One region of the Sutcliffiella sp. FSL R7-0096 genome, then DNA from elsewhere that is predicted to be linked to it. Evidence: predicted binding sites of a transcription regulator. Region 1 holds the regulator's gene; the other holds the start of a gene.
The links. The regulator LexA, encoded in region 1, represses DNA repair genes until DNA is damaged. The targets are predictions, from matches to a motif close to CGAACATATGTTCG.
Positions count from the first base shown of each region.

Region 2: the regulator LexA is predicted to act here: its motif matches at 2,086-2,099, upstream of MKY77_RS01100 (YolD-like family protein).

Region 1 is NZ_CP152003.1:2,231,553-2,235,441, forward strand. Features, by position in the region: gene MKY77_RS11245 (nucleoside hydrolase) at 1-627, shown strand, start outside; gene MKY77_RS11250 (DUF421 domain-containing protein) at 707-1,306, shown strand; gene lexA (transcriptional repressor LexA) at 1,390-2,001, opposite strand; gene MKY77_RS11260 (recombinase family protein) at 2,331-3,005, shown strand; gene MKY77_RS11265 (DUF896 domain-containing protein) at 3,051-3,281, shown strand; gene tkt (transketolase) at 3,373-3,889, shown strand, end outside.
Region 2 is NZ_CP152003.1:182,276-186,164, forward strand. Features, by position in the region: gene MKY77_RS01080 (dUTP diphosphatase) at 1-705, shown strand, start outside; gene MKY77_RS01085 (hypothetical protein) at 851-1,057, shown strand; gene MKY77_RS01090 (hypothetical protein) at 1,111-1,416, shown strand; partial or broken gene MKY77_RS01095 (ClpX C4-type zinc finger protein) at 1,507-1,677, shown strand; gene MKY77_RS01100 (YolD-like family protein) at 2,138-2,464, shown strand; gene MKY77_RS01105 (hypothetical protein) at 2,613-2,801, shown strand; gene MKY77_RS01110 (LuxR C-terminal-related transcriptional regulator) at 2,815-3,267, shown strand; gene MKY77_RS01115 (hypothetical protein) at 3,480-3,889, shown strand, end outside.

The DNA.
Region 1 (3,889 bases):
GAAATTATAGAGAGGAATATAGAAGACATTGTAATTGTGGATGTGGGGAGACAAACCACCCTTGCTTTCGCCTACAACCTCCGACCTGAACTTATGGAGCAGGTAAAGGAGGTGTACCTCATGGGGGGAGCATTCATGGTTCCCGGAAATGTGACAGATGTTGCGGAGGCGAACTTTTGGGGTGATCCCATTGCCACTTCGGCTATCTTGAACAAGGCGAAAAAGGTATACATTACCCCACTCAATGTAACAAATAGGGCCATAGTGACAAGGGATATTGCGACATTCATTTTTAATCATACGAGCAGCCCCTACAAATATTTGATTCCAGCCGTCACTAATTATTATGCTGCATTCTACGACCAGGTGCTGCCAGGTATAGATGGTTCGCCAGTGCATGATGCATTCACTCTTTACTATCTAATAAACAGGGATAAAACATATACAATCAAGAGAGATGTAAGGGTTGCGATTGTGGACGGAAGCAGAGGGCAAAGTATAGCAGATTTAAGGATGGTCTATAAAGAGCCTGAACTTGAACATTATATAGTGATGGATTTTGATTATAACCATTTTATTGCTGACTTTATAAGGGTTAACTTGGCAGACGGGAGCCAACTTTCTTAATTTCATAGATTGTCACCTGAATAAATTACTGTGAAATGATTATTATAAGGACATAGTATTTCGATGGGGTGACAATACAATGGATTTAAATTGGATTTGGAAAGCTATTTTGATAACAATCATTGGCACATTCTTATTAAGGATTGCAGGTAGAAAATCCATATCCCAAATGACTTTGGCCCAAGTGGTAATTATGATTGGTATAGGTTCCTTGTTAATTCAACCTTTAGCAGGAAGGAGTATTTGGGTGACATTCGGGGTGGGGATCACACTTGTGGTAACACTTGTGTTGATGGAGTTCTTGCAACTAAAATCAGACATTTTTGAGAAGTTGATTACTGGTAAGGCGAAAATACTGATAGAAAATGGAAACCTAAATGAAAAAACTTTGAAAAAATTAAGGTTTACCATTGATCAATTGGAGATGAAACTTAGACAAAATAGTATTTCTAGTATAAGTGATGTAAAGTGGGCCACACTCGAACCGAACGGACAAATAGGGTTTGAATTAACAGAACAAGCAAAGCCGATAACAAAGAAGGATTGGAATCTCCTCTATCAGGAAATCCAGCTCTTAAAAATAATGATTGACCCCACAATCAAACCAAGTCGAATAAATAATGAGAAAGAGGGAAATTTATTTACCGAAGTGAAAAATGGAAAACATGAACTTAAATAACGTCCAAGCGAAACACTTGATTAACCAAATAAAATTTTCTTAAGGAAATATTAATAAGAAAAAAAGCCGATGGTCGGCTTTTTTTAATGGATATTACGGTACACACCAATCACTTTACCAAGAATACTCACATTGCGAACAATGATTGGTTCTAATGTGGAGTTTTCAGGTTGTAATCGGATATAATCTTTTTCTTTAAAGAAACGTTTAACGGTAGCTTCATCCTCTTCGGTCATTGCCACTACGATGTCCCCATTGTTAGCGGACTGTTGTTGGCGAACAATAACGTAGTCCCCATCAAGGATCCCTGCTTCTATCATACTGTCTCCCATAACCTCAAGCATGAAAACCTGCTCGTCAGGTGCAACATAGCGGTCAGGAAGTGGGAAGTAGTCTTCCACATTCTCAATGGCTGTAATCGGTTGTCCGGCAGTTACTTTACCGATGATTGGTACATTGACTGCAGAAATCTTCGGTACAAGTTCATCTTCCATAATTTCAATGGCTCTTGGTTTCGTTGGGTCCCGGCGAATGAGCCCTTTGCTTTCAAGTCGTGCAAGATGACCGTGAACAGTGGAACTGGAAGCAAGTCCAACCGCTTCACCAATCTCACGGACGGATGGTGGATATCCCTTTGCTTGGACTTCTTTTTTTATGTAATCCAATATGTCCTGTTGCCTTTTTGATAGTTTCATATTCCGCACCTCTATCATTTATATTGTTATCAGTATAGCATCTTTTCATCAAAAATACAAACATAAGTTCGAATTATTGACAAGAATATACGTTCGCTTGATAATTATAGTAGGCTATCATCGTATACTTTGTCGCTTTTTCGTATTTTCAACTAGCCGTAATAATCCTTACTGTCGTGCTCTTTTCTCAGCGGTACTGAATAGACTACCTGCCTATTTTAGTAAAAGTAACAATAAAAGCTCCAATTGACGACTTTTTATTGTTGAATGGCAACAATCTATGAAGGAAAGAGCCAAATAGTTTAAAAGAATGGTGGAGGAAAACGTACATGAAGGGAATCATATATTGCCGTGTGAGTACCAAAAAAGACACACAAGAAACTTCGCTAACCCGTCAAAGGGAAGAATTAGTATCTTTAGCGGCAAATCGAGGTATTGAAGTTATCCAAGTAGTGGAAGAACAAGCGAGCGGCTATGACTTGGATCGTGAAGGGGTTTTCCAAATAATCGAGCTTATTTCAAGTGAGCATGTTGATGTGCTGCTAATTCAGGATGAAACAAGGCTTGGCAGAGGAAATGCCAAAATCGCATTTTTACATTGGTTGCGGAAACATGAAATAAAGATATTTTCAATAACAGATAATGGAGAATTGAGATTATCTGATTCTGATTCAATGGTGATGGATATTGTGGCCATTGTAGAGGAATACCAAAGAAAGTTACATAATTTAAAAATAAAACGGGGCATGCAACGGGCAGTTAAAAGTGGATATGATCCTACCAAAAACCTCACAAACCTACACATGAGCCCTGGAAGGGATAAAATTGATGTGCCTATAGAAGAGATTGTGAGGCTACGAAAAAACAAGCTGACTTTTCATGAAATCGCTGCCACTTTAAGAGGCCTTGGGTATGATGTGTCTAAGGCGACTGTAAACAGACGGTATCGGGAATATATAGAAGAGAGCGACACCGGTTTGCTTGTAAAAAAAGAACCGCTCTAGTAAGATAAAAGCATATCTTCACAAGGAAGAAAGAAGGAGTTTTCTATGCTATCAAAAGAAAAAATCGCAAGAATTAACGCACTCTCCAAAAAGGCCAAAAGCGAAGGTCTTACGAAGGAAGAAACAGCAGAACAACAAAAGCTTCGTCAGGAATATATCAAGACGTTCCGTGCTTCCATGGAAAATACTCTCCAGGGGGTAACGGTTGTGGATCCGGAAGGAAATGATGTCACGCCTGAAAAATTGAAAGAAACAAAAAAGAATTTAAAGCATTAAACGCTTTTTTTCAGAACATTGGAACATACTATCTATGATAAAATAGAATTTTTCCAATAAAAATAAGTATAAAAGAGAAAGGGTGGAAAAGATGACACAACAAATAGATCAACTTTCCATTAACACAATTCGTACACTATCTATCGATGCAATTGAAAAAGCAAATTCCGGCCATCCAGGTATGCCTATGGGCGCTGCGCCAATGGGATACTCTTTATGGACAAAGTTCATGAATCACAATCCAAAGAATCCAAATTGGTTCAATAGAGACCGTTTTGTACTATCTGCGGGTCATGGTTCCATGCTGCTTTATAGCCTTTTGCATCTAGGCGGATACGATGTATCCATGGAGGACTTGAAAGAATTCCGTCAGTGGGGAAGCAAAACTCCCGGTCATCCTGAAGTTGGACATACTCCTGGGGTAGACGCCACAACTGGTCCTCTTGGACAAGGTATTGCAATGGGTGTTGGCATGGCAATGGCAGAGCGCCACCTTGCAGCTACATATAACAAAGAAGGCATGGAATTGGTAAATCACTTTACATATAGCATTTGTGGAGATGGTGATTTAATGGAGGGTGTTTCCGGAGAAGCAGCTTCCCTGGCAT
Region 2 (3,889 bases), 2.0 Mb from region 1:
GACAACCGCATTATTGCTGAGAAAGGCATCGTATGGACAGAGGAGGAGCGATTTTGCAACACTTTAGTAGCTTTGGATGTTGAACTGAGTGAATTTGCCAATGAGGGTCGGTGGTTTAAGGTATGGAGCGATCAACAAACTCCAAAAGTTGAACAAGAATATTGCGATTATTGTGGTGAAAATACTGATTATACAAGACCAAGCCCGTTCATGGGGAGCCAAGGGTCAATGTGTAAACATTGTTGGAACATGACTAAAGAGGAATATGCTGCAGCTAATGGTGAGCATATTCCTGAATTTGAAAATTATCCAAATTTTAAGAAAAAGACACCGATTGCTCTCTTGGAAGAATACGTGGATGGAGTCCATTTCTTCCTATCCATAGCCAACCAAAAAGGGTGGGGGGAGCTGCTTTACTTTTCAGAAGAGGCGATTGAAGATCTTCGGGAAGAAGGTTTTGATGGCGGATTAAATGGAGCGTATCTGGAGTTAAAACGATGGCTTGGGGTCCTTGGAGTCGAAAAGGACGAAGAAAATTACATTAAGGTACTCGGATTGAGCAAACATCAATTCAGTTTTAAGAATGCCTGGTTCATTTTGATTGCTATTGGGATGGTGGAATATAACTTCACTTTCGAACAAATTGCCGAAGCTTACTTTGCAAAGAACAAAATCAATCATGAGCGTCAGACACATGGATATTAAAGTGATCAAGGAGAAAAAGGGTGTACCTACAGTCATTGAATGGAAGGGGCAAAGGTACCAGTTGCAACATCCTTCACAGGCAAAGCGGGGAGGTGAAAAGAAATAGAGTTCATTCGACCGATACTTGAAAAAGGGGGAGTTGAGGATGGGCAAAAACTGTTTAGTGAAAGTCAAAAAGGGTGAATGGGAAAAAGCTGAATTTATTGGAGTTTTCCAATTTTCGAATGTAATTGATGCTTCACCGTTAGTCGGTGGTCATCCTGGAGGTGTGATTGCTTTTCCTGTGGTTGTAGTGAAGATGAATGGAGAAATAAAAGAAGTTAGACCACCTAGCGTAAAATTTTATGAATAGTACGACCAGGTATTTTTGACCCAAACTATTCGATAAAACAAGGAGGAAAAACAGTGAGTAAATTTTATTTTGAGTTTATTGAACATGATTATTATGGCTTAGTTACGGTAAGTGTAGATAAGTACGATCTTAATGTAAATCCTTATAAGAAAGCTTCAAAGATATACTTTGAAAACGTTGGTGGAGAGAGCTTAGAACAAGTGTTAGAAGAGGCTCAACCCATCTTAGTGACAAAAGAGTTAGCTTTTATGAAGTTTATGAAAGCACCTAATACCCTAGACAATAAAGTTAGTGAATTAATTGCTGAATTTGAAAACAGTGAAGATGTTTGTTTGTTGGTAGATGGGTCATTAATCTAGGCGCAGTCCGAAGAAATTAGACGTTAGTTAGAACCGGTTCTATTAGAAAGGGGAGGGATAATGAAAGGATATGAGACGGCTTTATATTCAATGGTAGAGAAAGCTAAAAAGTATGATGAACTGGCAAAGTTGCAATTAAGTGAGTTTTTACATTGTTCTTTCTGTGGACAACATCAGGACCAGGTAAATAGATTAATCGCGGGACCTAACGTCTATATCTGTAATGAATGTGTATCGTTATGTACCGAAATCCTCGATGAAGGAGAAGAAGATATGAGATGTCAATATCATGGATGTAAAGAACAAGCTACACATTTTGCAACAGGACATCAAGGGATCGAGGACAACGAAGCAGTTTTTAAAATGTGTGAACATCATGCCCTTGAGGTTGATTGTAATGCTGATAAGATTGATTGACCGAAACCACGACACGGAGAAAGGGAAAATAATGTGCAAATAGAAATAAATACATCTTCATTATTTGATTTATGTCATTATTGCTTTGGTAGTGGAGAACTTAAAGCTATGCAAAGGGCCATGACACTAAATGGTAGTACAGTAAGGGTGCAAGATACGACGGTGAAATGTCAGAACTGCAACGGAACAGGCCAAAAGAGCAGCCGGAAAAATGTTAATGGTAGAAAAAATTAAAATTCCTCCTGTTGAATACGAACGTAGGTTCGTATAATATAGAAAAAAAGACCTATCAGGAGGAAATACCATGATAAGAGATCGCGGAAACATCAAATGGACTTCATTAATGCTCCCAGAACATGTAAAGATGGTAAGACAACATTACCTTGAAGAAGATTATCAGAGTAAACCAGAAATAGACGAACAGCAGCAGGAGCTACTAAACGAGAAGATAAATGAAGCCCTCGAGTTCGGTAGTGAAGTAGAAATCAAGTTTTTCGAGGATCATAAGATTAAATTGTTGATTGGTACAATCCATTATGTGAACGTGATGGAAAAAAAGCTCCATGTACTAAATCAGAGAGAGCAAACAAGATACATCAAGCTCGAAAATGTATTAGACATACAAAACTAAATAGATAGCCTAACCAAGAACTGGAGGGCACTAGACAGGCGCATGAGCGCTTTGTTTGGTGTCCTTTTTATCTTGTCGAAAACATACTCATTCTTTGCAACTTTTTTACCCAAAAATAAACTATTTGGCAACCAAAGGGGATAGACGGATGAATAGGAGCCTGTCAGAGCAATTAATAGCTTGGAAAAAGCTACATCCAACTGAAACACAAACAAAACCCAAAAAGAAAAAAGAGAAGAAACCTGAGAAGTTCACTGAACAGGATTTAAGAGAGCTCATGGGGACAAACGGGCCAAGATATGTACGCAAAAAGGGTGGAGCATTTATACAAAGATAAGGGGGCAATTACTATGAATAAAAAAGAAATCGAGAATATTTTAAAAGACTATCACTGGATGATGAATTCCATTAAGATTTTAAAGAGCTCCATGAATGATGCGGGAGAAGGATTGACTGCACAATATGGTGATGAAGCAGGGATGCCAAAGGCACAAGGCATTACTGGAGATCCTATATACAGAGAAGTTGTAAGAAGAGAAAAAAGATATTCAGTAATTGAAAAATATAAGGCAAAGATATCCGTCATCCAGGATAGGTTGCATTTAATTATTGATGATCGTGAGCTTGAGGTATTACATTGGTTGCTCGAGGGGAAGAGTTATCGGTGGATTGCTTTGCACATGGGATTATCCCATTCACATATTAGAAGAATTAGAGAGAGTATCGTTAATCGACTATGTGATACAAATGTTCCAAATGTTCCAAACGATACAAAGTTGATGAAACAGAAATCTGCTTGCTAAAATGGAAGGCAGGACGGGGAGGCAGATTAATTATGGCCCTCCACAATTTAACGGGAACGGACGTCACCTTCGGTGGCGTTTTTGTATTTTTAAAAAAATGGAGGTTGTCACCTATGCAGTAACGGAACCTCCAATCAGAAAGAAATGTTGGAAATAGGTTTAGAAGGAAATTATCTCCTTTTGTCGAATAGTCAAGAAAAAGGAGGATGGATATGGAATATTCAAAATTGGTGTTTTCGGTTTTAAGGGAAAATATGTATGCAGATAGTTGGGTCAGTAGCAACAATCATAACGGGCTTTATACTTACACTCTCCGAGATAATATTTCAATATCTATAACTGAATTGCCCGAAAGAAATGACAATAAGGTTTCAAATGAGTTTACTGAGCGTTTTATGAATAAAAATGCAAAATTTCATCATTATTCCTTAAATTACAACGGAGCAGTTGTTAAAACTGTTTTATTATTTTCAGTCGATGGAGGTAGGGCACTAATTCCATCACCGAAGTTGATAAATGAGAACTTTATTGAAGACGATGATATTGTAATAAGTGTAATCATTGATAAATTAGTGTTTGATTCACGTTATGAAAATACAACACATTATCTAAAAAAAGCTAA